One region of the Halomonas sp. 7T genome, then DNA from elsewhere that is predicted to be linked to it. Evidence: predicted binding sites of a transcription regulator. Region 1 holds the regulator's gene; the other holds the start of a gene.
What was found. The regulator sigma-54, encoded in region 1, starts transcription at its own class of promoters, with help from an activator protein. The targets are predictions, from matches to a motif close to TGGCACNNNNNTTGCTNT.

Region 2: LOS15_RS02395 (circularly permuted type 2 ATP-grasp protein) is a predicted target of sigma-54. The motif match lies at 4,012-4,029, and genes of this name have one in related genera.

What each region holds. Positions count from the first base shown of each region.
Region 1 covers NZ_CP087112.1:879,384-886,874, forward strand. Annotated here, with positions in the region: gene rapZ (RNase adapter RapZ) at 39-962, opposite strand; gene ptsN (PTS IIA-like nitrogen regulatory protein PtsN) at 1,037-1,507, opposite strand; gene hpf (ribosome hibernation-promoting factor, HPF/YfiA family) at 1,512-1,820, opposite strand; gene LOS15_RS03990 (RNA polymerase factor sigma-54) at 1,908-3,323, opposite strand; gene lptB (LPS export ABC transporter ATP-binding protein) at 3,429-4,178, opposite strand; gene lptA (lipopolysaccharide transport periplasmic protein LptA) at 4,208-4,699, opposite strand; gene lptC (LPS export ABC transporter periplasmic protein LptC) at 4,708-5,280, opposite strand; gene LOS15_RS04010 (KdsC family phosphatase) at 5,280-5,822, opposite strand; gene LOS15_RS04015 (KpsF/GutQ family sugar-phosphate isomerase) at 5,851-6,837, opposite strand; gene LOS15_RS04020 (ATP-binding cassette domain-containing protein) at 7,142-7,491, shown strand, end outside.
Region 2 covers NZ_CP087112.1:512,907-520,397, forward strand. Annotated here, with positions in the region: gene LOS15_RS02385 (circularly permuted type 2 ATP-grasp protein) at 1-262, opposite strand, end outside; gene LOS15_RS02390 (DUF2126 domain-containing protein) at 339-3,689, opposite strand; gene LOS15_RS02395 (circularly permuted type 2 ATP-grasp protein) at 4,154-5,638, shown strand; gene LOS15_RS02400 (alpha-E domain-containing protein) at 5,643-6,647, shown strand; gene LOS15_RS02405 (putative zinc-binding metallopeptidase) at 6,648-7,491, opposite strand, start outside.

The DNA.
Region 1 (7,491 bases):
AGTGGTGTCGTCTTTGTTGGTGACGTACGCTTTAGACGTTATGGTTGATCATGTTTGATCAATTCTGAAGAGAGTTGCTTCGCTGGTTGCTCGCTAAGCGTGTATTGAAGTCCCAGTTCTCTGTGCCTTAGCTGCACTTCCCCTATGTTTTTTACGAGCCTTTGTGCAAGTTCTTCCACCATATAAACAGAGCGGTGTTGGCCGCCGGTGCAGCCAATGGCGACGGTCATATAGCTTCTCTGACTATTTTGGTAGGCAGGTAGCCACTTCTCTAGCCAGCTATAAATATCGCTACTCATTGCATCGACGATAGGATAGCTGTTGAGAAATGCCACAATCTTTGCATCTCGGCCGGTATATTGTCGTAATGTCGGGTCCCAATAAGGGTTAGGTAAACAGCGAACATCAAAAACAATATCGGCATCTAGGGGGACACCACGCTTATAGCCAAAGGACTCAAACGTAAGGGTGAGGCTATCACTATGCTGATGGGCAACTTGGTCAGTAATGCGGCGGCGTAAATCGTGCACTGACAAGCGAGAAGTGTCGATCATCAGATCAGCAAGGTCACGGATCTCTAACAGCGTTTCTTCTTCTTTATTGATCGCTTCCTCTAGCGTCATATCGCTATCACGAGTTAACGGATGGCGGCGCCGAGTGGCGGAGTAGCGTTCTAGTAAAACTCTGGCATCAGTCGTCAGGTAAATGACCTGGAAGCGAATATCCCGCTGCTTGAGCTCTTCAAGCAAAGATGGCAGTTGCTCAAGGGCAGTGGGCAAGTTACGGGCATCGATACTCACCGCTAAATGTGTACGCCCACCCTGAGCGCGCAGCTCGTCAACGAGAGAGCCAAGCAGCATGGCGGGTAAGTTGTCGATGGCGTAATAGCCTAGATCTTCTAGCGCTTGTAAGGCGATAGATTTACCGGATCCGGAACGGCCGCTAATGATCACCAGTTGCATAGATTTTCTCTTGGGCTGCCAAAAATAAGTGGGGCTTCAACAAAAAAGTCAGCAGCTAGCGTCGAAGTAGATGCTTAATGCGCGGTTTTTTCACGAATTTTAGAGGTGATAAGCTCAAGAAGCTCACGCTGGCTTTCGCTTTTGCGCAATTGCTGGCGCGTATCGGCCTCATTCATGATGGTGGCAACTTGCCCAAGCAACGCTAGGTGAGTGTCGTCGGCCTCTTCTGGTACTAATAAAACGAAGACCAAATCGACTGGATCTCCGTCGATAGCATCAAAATCGACCGGTTCAGCAAGTTTTAAAAAGCCAGCGATAGGCGCGGTGCAGTGCGGGCTTCGCGCATGGGGGATGGCAACACCGTTGCCTATCCCCGTGCTTCCCAGGCGCTCGCGACCGATTAAACGGCTAAAAACTTCCTGGCTATCAAGGCTAGGGGTATTTTGAGCAATAAAGGTGCTGAAAAATTCCAGCACCCTTTTTTTGCTGCCCCCGGGCACGTCGTAAAGAATGCGCTCCGGGGGAAGTATGGTTTCCAACGTCATTGAATTAACGCACGCCAGCGCCTTGGGCGCGAGCTTGTGCTTTTTCCTTGTGTTTAACGAGTTGACGGTCGATTTTGTCTGCTAAAGCGTCAATAGCAGCATACATATCATTGTCTAGCGCCTCGGCATGCAGGTCAGCCCCTGCTGCATGCAGCGTGCAGGCAGCTTGTTGGCGCTCTTTTTCAACAGATAAGGTCACTTGTACTGTCGTAATGTTGTCGTAATGTCGCTCAACGCGCGCTAGTTTTTCGTTGACGTAGTCACGCAAGGCGTCAGTCAGTTCTACATGATGACCAGTGATGTTTACTTGCATTGACGTGCTCCTTATCCATGGGACTGTACTTCGATTGTAACCCTTTTTGCGCTATTGCAAAGCCCTATAGCGGTGTTTCCTTGTTCGCTAACGTAAACGGCGCCGTTCACTGGAGGAGGGAATGCCCATTGACTCTCGATATTTAGCGACTGTGCGCCGCGCAACACTGATACCACCTGTTTCCAAAAGCGCTACCAAACGGCTGTCGGAGAGCGGCTTGCCGGGCGGCTCCTCTTGAACCAACTTCTTAATCCGTGCGCGGATGGCGGTGCTGGAGTGGCTATCGCCACCTTCCTGGCCGCTCACCTGGCTGGAGAAGAAATATTTAAGTTCAAATACGCCGCGAGGCGTATGAATATACTTTTGGGTGGTCACCCTGGAAATCGTGGATTCATGCATTTCCACGGCCTCGGCGATATCCGCTAGGATTAACGGCTTCATTGCCTCTTCGCCATGCTCTAAAAAGCCAATCTGGCGCGTGATAATTTCACGGCCCACCCGCAGCAGCGTGTCATTACGGCTGGAAAGGCTTTTAATCAGCCAGCGGGCTTCCTGCAGGTGCTCTTTAAGAAACTGGTTGTCTTGGCTTTTATCTGCACGCTTGATGAGGCTGGCGTAGTCTGGCTGAATGCGCAGCTTTGGCAATGCTTCCGGATTAAGTTCTAAGTGCCACCCTTCGTTGTCATGCCGTACGACTAAGTCTGGGGTTATGTAGCTATCGTCGCTATCGCCATAGGCACTGCCGGGACGCGGGTCAAGGCTACGAATAAGGCGAATAACGTCATCAAGCTGTTCATTGTCTAGACTCAACCGCCGCTTAAGCAGTCGTAGATCGTCTTTGCCTAACGCTTCAAGAAACTGGCGCACCAACCGTTTAGCGGGCACTAGAAACGGGGTTTCCTCTGGGAGTGTGGCGAGTTGAAGCATGAGGCACTCGCGTAAATCCCGTGCAAAAACTCCCGTGGGTTCGAATTGCTGCAAGCGCAACAGGGTATTTTCGACTTCACGCTGGCTTAGGCTATCGAGGCCCTGCGCTTTCAAGCCCTCACGGATATCGTTAAGCGGCTGGGTGAGGTAGCCGTTGGCATCTAGAGCGTCGATTAAGCTTTCGGCAATGGCGTGCTCTCGAGGCGAGAAGTCGGTCATAGCCAACTGCCAAAGGAGGTGGCCATGAAGGCTTTGGCCCGCTGCTTGACGCTCAAAGTCAGGCCCTTCGCTGGCACCGCCTACGCTGCCCATATCTTGGTAGGTATCTGACCAGTCACTATCAACAGACAGTTCGTTGGGGATGCTTTCGGCCCATTCTGTTTCTGGTGTTTCGGTGACTGCCTGCTCGCCAAATTCATCCTCTTGTTCCAACATGGGATTAGCATCGAGCGCTTGCTGAATTTCTTGCCGCAGATCGAGTGTGGAGAGCTGAAGCAGCGCAATTGCCTGCTGCAGCTGAGGTGTCATGGTGAGCTGTGTGCCGATACGCAGTTGAAGAGAAGCTTTCATGACCATCTGAGAACCACTCGTTAATCAGAAAGCTCCACCCTAGTGCGAGTTATCCTCTGGCGCAAGTGCAATAAGCATGCCATGAAAAGTAATTAGTCGGTAGACGCTTGTTTATAGGCGGAAATCAGCCCCAAGGTAAACATCGCGTACCTTCTGATTGTCGAGAATGGATTGCGGGTCGCCGCTGGCAATGATTTGGCCATCGCCGACGATATAGGCAATATCGCAGATATCAAGCGTATCCCGAACGTTATGGTCGGTGATGAGTACACCGATATGGCGCTGTTTGAGCGCACGTATAATCGTTTTGATATCACCAACGGAAATAGGGTCTACCCCTGCGAACGGCTCATCTAGCAGAATAAATGCAGGCTCTGTGGCCAGTGATCGGGCAATTTCAACGCGCCGACGTTCGCCACCGGATAGGCTCATGCCTAAATTGTCGCGGATATGAGTAATATGAAAATCCTCAAGCAACGACTCTAGGCGCTGTTCTCGCGTATCGCGATCGAGCTCCTTTCGAGTTTCAAGGATCGCCATGATGTTATCGGCAACGGAAAGCTTACGAAAAATAGAGGCTTCCTGGGGTAAATAGCCAATGCCTGCAATGGCCCTTTCATGCATGGGCGCACGAGTGAGGTCTAAATCATCGATACCCACGTTGCCAGCATCGGACTTTACCAGACCGACGATCATGTAAAACGACGTGGTTTTACCCGCACCGTTTGGGCCTAGCAGTCCTACAACGCTGCCTTGGGTAATTTCTAAGTTAATATCCTTAACTACGCGGCGGCGCTTGTAGCTTTTCGCCAAATGATGCGCGTAGAGCGTTTTTACCGGAGCAGCGTCGCTGGTTGCCATGGAGCTGGGGGTTGTCACAAATGAACTCCCTATTGCGAGGGCTGTAGGGTCATGCGTATGCGCTGAGACTCGCTTCCATCAACATCAGAGCGCGCCTGAACGACTTCTCGGTCGATGAAGTACTCTAGGCGTCCCCCTTGGAAACGGTCGCCTCGCTGAGTGAGCTCTGCTTGATCGATGAGCTCAACCCGGCGTTCAGCGACATGATAGATAATGCGGCGTGCCCAGCCTTCCATGGGTGTCTCTTCATCTTCAAGCTGATTACGCAGGTAAGCGCGCTCGCCTGTCGCGGTAGCTCGAGCGAGCTCGCCAGCATCATTACGCTGAATCTCGACGCGTTCTCCGCGAAGCTGCATTTCGCCCTGGCGGATGTTGACATTGCCGCTATAGACCGCCGTACCTGCGCGCTGGTCAAGATCTAAACGGTCAGCTTCAACTTCAACAGGGGCTTGTGTTGTTTGGGCAGCCGCCGAGAGCGGCACCGCTAAGGCTAAAAGCGCGATGCGGATTAAAGCGTTCATAGCGACTCCTAAGGCGCTTGAGTGGCGGGCGGATGGGTGCCCCGCACATTATCAGTTAATCGAACCTGGCTCGTGTCAAGCCACATATCCATACGTAAGGCACTGATTTGCTGCGGTGGCTGCTGAAGCAGTACCGGTGCCTCGCTCCATGCATGGCGAGTCATGCCGTTATAGTGTAATGACTCTGTATCCAGCTGCCAGCCTTCATCGGGTGCCAGCAGCCTTGCCGAACCCGTTAACGTGAGTGCGTGTGTGTCCGTATTGAGCGTGCCAGCGTTGGCGGTGGCTAGCCATTCCCTCTGTTCACTATCAAATATTGTCGCTCTGGGCGAGGTGGCTTGCGTTATGGCTTGCTGGGGCGTGTGAACTAGATAGGGCGTTATCAGCGATTGTTGAATCGCCCCGGTTTCGCCAAATAGGGTGATTTCAGCGTTTTCTAGCACATGCCCCGGCTCTTCGGCTTGAGCCTCAGGGTCTGGTGTGATGTCTTGTGGGCCGCGGGGGTCTATCCACACCAGCAGGGTACCCAGAGCTACCACCATCCCGGTCAGCCAGACGCGCTTTTTAACCCGTAGCGCCATTACGAATGCCTGTGCAAATAGGTGTCCATCACGGCATCCCAGTGGCCTTGGGACATCAGCAGCGTATCGCAGATCTCACGCACTGCGCCGTGTCCACCTAAGCGGTCGGTAATCCAATCCGCGTGGGTGTGCATGTAGTCAGGCGCATTGGGAACGGTAATGCCCACCCCAGAGCGCTTAATAGGTGCTAAATCTGGCAGATCGTCGCCGCAGTAGGCAACTTGCTCTAACGTGATATCCAGGCGCTGGCAGAGTGCTTTCAGCGTGACAAGTTTGTCTTCGCACCCTTGGTAGACATGCGTGATACCTAGCGACGCCGCGCGCTGGCTGACCATGGAAGAGTCTCGGCCGGTAATCAGCGCTACATGAATGCCTACGCGTTTTAATAGCTTTAGGCCGTGGCCGTCCTGGGTGTGAAACGCTTTAATTTCAATGCCGTCCGCTTGGAAGTAAAGGCGTCCATCCGTCAATATGCCATCGACATCTAGGGCCAGTAGACGAACACGACGAATGCGGTCAAGTAGAGCATCAGGTAGGGCCATAGAGCCTCCTTCAAGTGTTGAATGGCGATTAAATTACGCCGCTGGATAAAAGGTCATGCATATGTAGGGCGCCAATCGGCCGCTGCTGATCATCGACCACGGCGAGTGCGGTGATGCGGCTTTCCTCCATAATTCGGACTGCTTCTGCCGCCAGTATGTCTGGCCCAATGCGCTTGCCGGGCCGTGTCATGACCTCATCGACACAGATCTTTCGCAGGTCATGAAACTGATCGAGCGTGCGGCGTAGGTCGCCGTCTGTAAATACGCCGACTAAACGCCCTTCGCTATCGACAACGCAGGTGAAGCCTAAGCCTTGCCGAGTGATTTCCAGCAGGGCATCTCGTAACGGACTGCCCAGCGCCACTTGAGGCAGGCGAGCGCCATCATGCATAACGTCTCTTACGCGCAGTAGCAAGCGTTTGCCTAAGCTACCGCCCGGATGAGAGAGCGCGAAGTCTTCAGCGGTGAAACCGCGAGCTTCTAAAAGCGCGACGGCCAGCGCATCCCCGAGGGCGAGTGCTGCAGTGGTTGAGCTGGTAGGCGCCAGGTCAAGCGGGCAGGCTTCCCGTTCAACGCCACTGTCGAGGTGAGCATCGGCATGTTTGGCAAGCGTCGAACCGGGGCGGCCGGTCATACTCACCAGGGGAATGCCGAGCCTTTTAAGCAGTGGAAGAAGCGCAGTGACTTCAGCCGTTTCGCCAGAGTTGGAGAGGGCTAGTACCACATCGGTACGAGTGATCATACCAAGGTCGCCATGGCTAGCTTCGCCAGGGTGAACAAAAAAAGCAGGCGTGCCAGTGCTAGCAAGGGTGGCCGCTAGCTTGCCAGCAATATGACCAGATTTTCCCATACCGGTGACCACGACTCGGCCTTGGCAGGCAAGTATTAATTGACAGGCATGGTCGAAGCCCTCGTCAAGCTTTGCCTGAAGGCCCCCAATGGCGGCTTGCTCAATTTGCAGGGTGCGCAGTGCACTTTCACGCAGCTGGCTGGGGGTCGAGGGGGGCTTGCGCATGGTGCTGATCGTCTCTTTAACGTTTAGACATGAGTAAGCAAGAATAACATCTCGTTGCGCTTTAGAGGTAAAGCGCTTCATCGCTAAGTTGCTTAAAATAGTGAGATAGCCAAGTGCACAACATTGGGTTGCCGACAACCTGTGCGGCGGTTACTGCACGCTGTCACTAAAGATAGTGTTAGGATACGATGTTCGATAACATTTAGAAAACACTGTTTCTTTAACATTAAGTTTTCACTATGCAGTGCGCGGTGCTCTTATACTAATCCGCTATGATGCGGCGGCTTTGAAGGTTAATCAGCCTATGACAGATGTTCCCTTCATAGAAATTGAAGATTTGTACTTCTCCCGAGGAGAGCACGATATTTTCCGGGGGGTCAATATGACGATTCTGCGGGGAAAGGTGACGGCCATTATGGGGCCCAGCGGCACGGGTAAAACGACGCTGCTTAAGCTGATTGGCGGCCAGCTGACCCCTGACCGTGGGCGAGTGTTGATTGATGGTCAAGACGTTCATCGTCTGTCGCGGAAAGCCCTGTTTGCGCTGCGTAAGCGTATGGGGATGCTGTTTCAGAGTGGCGCGCTCTTTTCTGACCTTGATGTGTTTGAAAATGTGGCATTTCCCCTGCGGGTTCATACTGACTTACCCGATGC
Region 2 (7,491 bases), 370 kb from region 1:
CCTGGGTGTCTTCGTGCATGTTAAAGATCACGCCGTTTTCCGCTAGCAGGCGCTGAATCTCTTCATGCTGCTGGTGGCGGCCATCCGCGCCGAGTGCTTCCAGCGCGCCGAGCAGGCCCTGCCAGCCGGGGCGCAGTTGTCCCTGCCGGTCGAGCATCGCATCAAACGTGCTGGGCTGTCCCTTGCCTAGCTGGTTCAAGTAATCCTCAACAAGCCCGGCAGCGCCGAGCTCAAGCAGTGAGGGAGAGACAGGGGCGGTCATGAGCCTATTTGTCCTGAGCGTGTGGGGGGCGGATTATCCTGCAGCTAGCGCGGATAAGAAAGCATTAGCCGCTCCATTAGCGTGGGCGCCAGCGTAAATCCAGCGTGCAGGGCAGCTCCTGGCTTGGCATTTCGGGCGTGGGTGCCTGGTAGCCATGGCCGTGACCGCTATCGCTAAACCGACCTAAGCGGCGGGCTTCTGCTTCAAACGCATTCACCGGGAAGGTTTCAAAGCTGCGTCCTGTGGGATGTACCACATAGTAAGTGCAGCCTGCGACTGAGCGTTGGTTCCAGGTGTCGATGACATCGAACACTAGCGGCGCGTGAATCGGAATCTGCGGATGCAGCGCAGAGGGCGGTTGCCAAGCACGGTAGCGCACCCCCGCCACGGCTTCGCCGTTGCGTCCTGTGGGCGTAAGGGGCACTTGCCGACCGTTACAGGAAATCACATAGCGGTCGCCGCTCATGCCGCTCACTTTGACCTCTAAGCGCTCCACCGAGGAGTCGACGTAGCGCGCGGTGCCGCCAGCGGTGGCTTCCTCACCCAGCACGTGCCAGGGTTCGATGGCTTGGCGAAGCTCGATCGAAAGCATCGGTGTGTGTAGCCGACCGTGCACTGGGAAGCGGAACTCCAAAAACGGCGCAAACCAGGCAAGTTCAAACTCAAACCCGTGATGGCGCAGGTCGCTGAGCACATCGCTGAGGTCTTCCCATAAATAGTGGGGCAGCATCCAGCGGTCTTGCAGGGCGCTCCCCCAGCGTACCGGCTTAGCGCGATATGGTATTTTCCAGCAGCGGGCCACCAGCGCACGAATCAGCAGCATTTGCATCAGGCCCATGCGCGCGTGGGGCGGCATTTCGAAGCCGCGCAGCTCTAACAGCCCCAGACGGCCGCTGTCGCTATCCGGCGAGTAGAGCTTATCGATACAGAACTCTGCGCGGTGAGTGTTGCCGGTTAAGTCGGTGAGCAGGTGGCGCAGCAAACGGTCGACCAGCCAGGGCTGTACCACCTCGCCTTCGGGCATTTGCTGCAGGGCAATTTCCAGCTCGTAGAGCGCTTCATGGCGCGCCTCATCGACCCGCGGGGCTTGGCTAGTGGGGCCAATGAACAGCCCGGAGAAGAGGTACGAGAGGCTAGGGTGGTGCTGCCAGTAGGTGACCAAGCTGGCCAGCAAGTCGGGACGACGCAAAAATGGAGAGTCGTCTGGGGTGATGCCGCCTAAGGTAACGTGATTGCCGCCGCCGGTGCCAGTATGGCGGCCGTCCAGCATGAATTTTTCGGTGCCAAGGCGCGCCTGTCGTGCCTCGTCGTAGAGCCGCTCGGTCTGCGCGACCAGCGTTTGCCAACTGGCGGCGGGCATGATGTTGACTTCGATAACACCGGGATCGGGGGTAATCTGGAAACTCTCCAGGCGTGGATCGCGGGGCGGCGCGTAGCCCTCGATCATGACTGGGCAGGCCAGCGTGCGGGCACACTCTTCGATGCTGCTGAGCAGGTCGAGATAGTGTTCGAGCTGGGTGAGTGGCGGCAGGAAGATATGTAAACGGCCCTCGCGGGGTTCGATACATAAGCTGGTGTGAATGATCTTATGGTCACGATCCTCCACCGCGCTTGGCTGCTGCTGAACCGACTCGCCTTCCGGGTGGCTATGGCTTGGATGCGTGGTGTGGCCCAGGCGTTCTGCGCTGGTAAAACGGTGCTGTTCGGCGTTGCGGCGGGCTACTTCGCCGTGAATGTCGCCAAGTACCGGGCGCGGGGCAAACAGCGACTGTGGCTGGGGCTGGTCTTCCGGGTCGGCCCAGGGTAGCGCAGAGAGCGGTAATCGAAGGCCCATGGGCGAGTCACCGGGCACCAGGAAAAGGTGGTCGCGCTTCAGCGGCCAGCGCCCGCTTTCCCAGCGATGCGATTGGGCAATGGAGTGGCGCAGCGGCAGGGCATAGCCGACCACCGCGCTCAAGTCTTGTTCCAGCAAGCGTGCTAGGCGGTGTCGTTCGGCGTCGTCTTTTAAGTCGGCCTGGCGCGGGTCGACGTTGACCGGCAGCGTTTGCTCTTTCCAGAGGTAGTAGTAGGCATCTTCATAGGCGGGAATCCAGCAGCGCTGTGCCACGCCCAGACGTTCGCTTAGGGCGCGAGTGAAACGCTGGGCCATGGCGTCATCGGCCACCACGGCAGGCGCGCCTTCCATGCAGGCCAGCCAGTTGGGGTCGCGCCAAAGCGGCACGCCATCTTTACGCCAGTAGCAGGCCAGCGCCCAGCGGGGCAGCGGCTCACCGGGATACCACTTGCCCTGCTGCTGTTGAATCACACTGCCAGGGGCGTAGGCCGCCTGCAAACGGCTCAGCAGCGCTTCAGCACGCTCACGTTTGTGCTCACCCAGGGCGTCAGTGTTCCACTGAGGGCTTTCCATATCGTCGATAGAGACAAACGTCGGTTCGCCGCCCATGGTGAGCCGGACATCCTGCTGGTTCAGCTCGTGGTCAACCTGGTCGCCAAGCGCCAGGATACGTTGCCACTGCTGGTCGCTGTAGGGGTTGGTGACGCGAGGGTCTTCATGAATACGCTCGACGCGCATCTCCACGTCAAACGTCACCTCGCACTTTTCCGAAAAGCCGGTAATGGCGGCGGCGCTGCCGGTCGTCGGCGTAGCGGCTAGCGGAATGTGGCCTTCGCCCGCAAACAGCCCTGAGGTGGGGTCTAGGCCTACCCAGCCCGCGCCGGGTAGGAACACTTCGGTCCAGGCGTGGAGGTCGGTGAAGTCCACATCGGTGCCGCTGGGGCCATCCAGTGCCTTCACATCTGGCGTGAGCTGAATCAGGTAGCCCGAGACAAAACGAGCGGCAAGGCCCAGGTGGCGCAGTATCTGCACCAGCAGCCAAGCGCTGTCACGGCAGGAGCCGCTCGCCAGGGTTAGCGTCTCTTCGCAGCTCTGTACCCCAGGCTCCATGCGCACGAGATAGCTGATATCTTTTTGCAGACGCTGGTTGAGGGCGACGAGGAAATCGACGCTGGTGGTCGGCTCAAGAGAGACGTCTTTTAGCCACTCCAGCAGACGTGGCCCCGCCTCGGTCACTTCCAGGTATGGTCCTAACTCCTTGGTGAGTTCATCGGGGTATGCGAAGGGAATCTGTTGGGCGACATCATCCAAAAAGAAATCGAACGGGTTGATCACCGTCATGGGGGCGATGAGCTCGACGGCAATCGTGAGCTCTTTGCGGGGTTCGGGAAAAACCAAGCGAGCGTTAAAGTTGCCGAATGGGTCCTGCTGCCAGTTTAAAAAATGATCATCGCCTGAAATGTTCAGCGAGTAGGCATCAATATGGGTACGGCAGTGGGGGGCTGGGCGTAGCCGAACCACATGAGGTGATAATTTAACGGGTCGGTCGAAGCGATACGTTGTGCGGTGATGCAAAGCAACGCGAATGGTCATTAGGCAGCCCCTAAAGTAAGCCGTGTTCAACCGACCCAGCAGTTCGCCAGCACCGGTAAGGACAACAACAGTTAAAAGTTAAGTATAAAAAGTATCGTTGCTGTTGCTCTTTTTTGCAGCTGCAATATTTCATCATGCGTTTAAGAAGTGTGGAAAAACTTCCAAAATTCTAGTTACGGCAGTATTTGCACATTAATGGTGCTTTCTTCAGGTGCTGTGTTGGTAAAACTGTTGGTAGAGCACCAGAAAGGTGCGCGAATAAATAACGACAGCGGCAATCACTCTCTTATGAGTTATCTAAACGTTGAAATAACGCGAAAGATGGTACGTATTTTGCCTAAACACTTATGTAGTTAACTAAAGGCGTCGCTAATGAGTGTCGTTAGCTATGTAGATTGCGCGCGGCAGGCCTACACTCGGTTTAATGTAGATGTCGCTTCTACCCTTGCGCTAGGAGAGCGCCCATGAGCCAAGTAAATTGGAATAACTATGTGTGCCATGACTTTTACGACGAACTGTTAGCGGCGCCGGGGCAGCCCCGTACATCGGCAGACGAGCTTTGTAATATGCTGGCTCACTTTAGCGCTGAAGAGTTGGCTGAGCGTAAGACCGCGGCAGAGATTGCCATTCGAACGATGGGGATTACGTTTACCGTTTATTCAGAGGGAGCAATGATTGATCGCGCTTGGCCGTTTGATATTGTCCCGAGAATTATATCCGCCAGCGAATGGCGTAAAACAGAGGCTGGCTTAAAGCAGCGTGTACAAGCATTAAATCTTTTTATTGATGATCTTTATCATGAGCAAAAAATTATTAAAGACAAAGTATTACCCGCTGAAGTGTTGGCTCAGTCGGTTAATTTTCGCCCCCAATGTGTTGGTGTAAATCCGCCTCACGGCATTTGGGCACACATATGTGGGTCTGATTTAGTGCGCGGCGGCGATGGGGTGCTGTATGTGCTTGAAGATAACTTGCGTATTCCATCGGGTGTTTCCTACATGCTTGAGAATCGCAACGTGACCAAGCGCGTGCTGCCTGAGCTTTTCGCTTCTGGCAAGATTCTGCCGGTGGATGATTACGTCGCTCAGCTCTACGACATGCTGGCGGCGATGTCGCCTCGTCCAGGAGATGACCCGCAGGTGGTCGTGCTAACGCCGGGTATTTATAACTCTGCCTATTTCGAACACGCCTACCTTGCGCAGCAAATGGGGGTGGAGCTGGTGCAGGGCAGTGACCTGTTGGTCGACGATGATGATGTTGTTTATATGCGCACCGTGGAGGGGTTGCGGCGGGTAGACGTGATTTACCGCCGGGTTGATGATGAGTTTCTCGATCCTGAAGTCTTTAACCCAACCTCTGTACTTGGGGTGGCGGGGTTAATGCGCTCATGGCGAGCGGGCAAGGTAGCGCTCGCCAATGCCCCGGGGGCCGGGGTCGCGGACGACAAAGTGGTTTATGCGTTCGTACCTGACATTATTCGCTACTACCTGGATCAGGAGCCGCTGCTGCCCAACGTGCCGAGTTACCTATGCATGTTCGAAGAGGATCGCAAATATGTGTTAGAGCATTTAGACGAACTGGTGGTCAAGCCCGCTAACGAATCAGGCGGCTACGGCATGCTGATTGGCCCCCGCTCCACCCAAGAGACCCGCGATGAATTTGCCCGTCTAATCAAAGCGAATCCACGTAATTATATGGCCCAGCCGACGTTGGCACTCTCCACTACGCCTACGCTTGCCAACGGCTTGCCTCAGCCGCGCCATGTGGATCTGCGTCCATTTATTCTATCTGGGCCGGAAATTCATGTGACGACGGGCGGGTTAACCCGTGTTGCACTCGTAGAAGGTTCGCTAGTCGTTAACTCTTCCCAGGGCGGTGGTAGTAAAGATACCTGGATAGTGGAAACGGATGAGAACGCGGCGCCCGCCACTGAGCATAAAGGAGCCTAGCGTCATGCTGTCACGCGTAGCAGAAAACCTTTACTGGATGGCGCGCTACATTGAGCGGGCCGAAGATACCGCGCGGCTATTGAGCGTCAATAGTCACTTAATGCTGGACTTGCCACGCCACTTACCGCTGGGCTGGGCGCCGCTGATTGAGATGACGGGAACACTGGAGTTCTTCAATGAGCGCCATACCAGTTTCGATGAGCGCAGCGTGGTGCACTTTTTGTGTGCCGATGCCCAAAACGGCAGTTCGATTCTTTCTGCGCTAGCCAGCGCCCGGGAGAACCTGCGCACGACACGCGATGTGGTGCCCCGCGAGATATGGGAAGAGGTTAACCAGCTCTATCTCAGTGTGGCGGATCACGCTGAAAGTGGAGTCAGTCCCCGGCGGCGCGATATGTTCTTAAAAAGCGTGATACGCGGCTGCCAAACACTAACAGGGCTGATTGAAGGTACCTTGAGCCACGGCCCCGCGCGCACGTTTATCGAGCTGGGGCGTCAGCTGGAGCGGGCAGATATGACGACGCGTATTGTTGATGTGCGCTCTGCCAGTTTGCTGCCTCAAAACCCTGAAGAGCTGCTGCCGTTTGAAAACTTGCAGTGGATGAGTGTGTTGAAATCACTCACCGCTTACCAAATGTATCGCCAACAGGTGAGGCTTCGGGTGCGCGGGCCAGACGTACTGCGTTTTTTACTGCAGGATCCTAACCTGCCACGTTCAATTGCGTGCAGTTTGGAAACCTTAGGTCACGAACTGCAGCTGCTACCCAGGCAAGACCGAGTGGCCGCAACGGTGTCGCTGGTGCGGGCGGATGTTGTTGACGCCGATATACAGGCGTTGGCCCACTCGCCAAGTAAGCTGCATGCCTTTGTGGACGAGCTGCAAATTGGCTTTGCCACTATTCACGACACGCTCAGCGCGACCTACTTTGTGAATAGTGATGAAGTGCCGAGGGTGACGCAATGGCAGAGCCAAAGCCAGAGCCATGCCGGGGATAACGACAACGACTAATTATGCCGATAACGAGCTGGCGCGTGCCTTCTGAATGAGGGCATGGATATACGCCAGCTTATCGTGCACGGCCGGTGCAAGCACTCCCGGCGCTAAATCCAATAAGCCCATATCGCGATTCAGCTCATTCACCGCCATGCCGACCTTGTGAAAGTCCCTGAGCATACTTTCCAAGGTGTCGTCACACTCTGCGCGAGCAAGCCCCATGTGTATGGCGGTGTCCAGCACAGCTACCATATCCAGATAAAACGCAAACGTCTCGGCGAAATCCTCCCAGGGGTGCATGGCCGCATAGGCGGAAATAAAGCGTGTTGGCCAGTCAGCAGGTGCGCCTTGTTGATAATACTGCTCTAGCGCATCGCTATAAGAGGGATGGTTGTGGTCGCCAAAAACGCGGCAGCTGGCCTCTTCGTCTTGCTCTTTTACCAGCAAGTCCCAGTAGTAGTGGCCAATCTCATGGCGAAAGTGGCCGATCAGCGTACGGTGGGATTCGTTCATATCCACCCGCAGCCGCTCGCGTTCAACGTCATCCGCCTCTTTCACATTGATGGTGATGTGGCCATTGGCATGGCCCGTGTAGACCTTCTCTTGATTAGCCGTTGAGCGCCAAAGCCCCTGATCGGGGAGGGCGTCGGCCATAAACGAAAAGCTTAGCGCTACACGAATATTTTCACCCTCCATGCCATGGGGCAGTTGGAGGTGGTCTAAGGTATGGAACAGGCGGCGTTTGGCTGCTTCTAGCGCCGCCCAGCGTTCGCGGTTACCTATAATATCAAGGTCGGGGATCACCTCATTGTAGCGGCAGCAGTCGCACAGCGTATCGGCGTGTCCTTCGTTCATCACT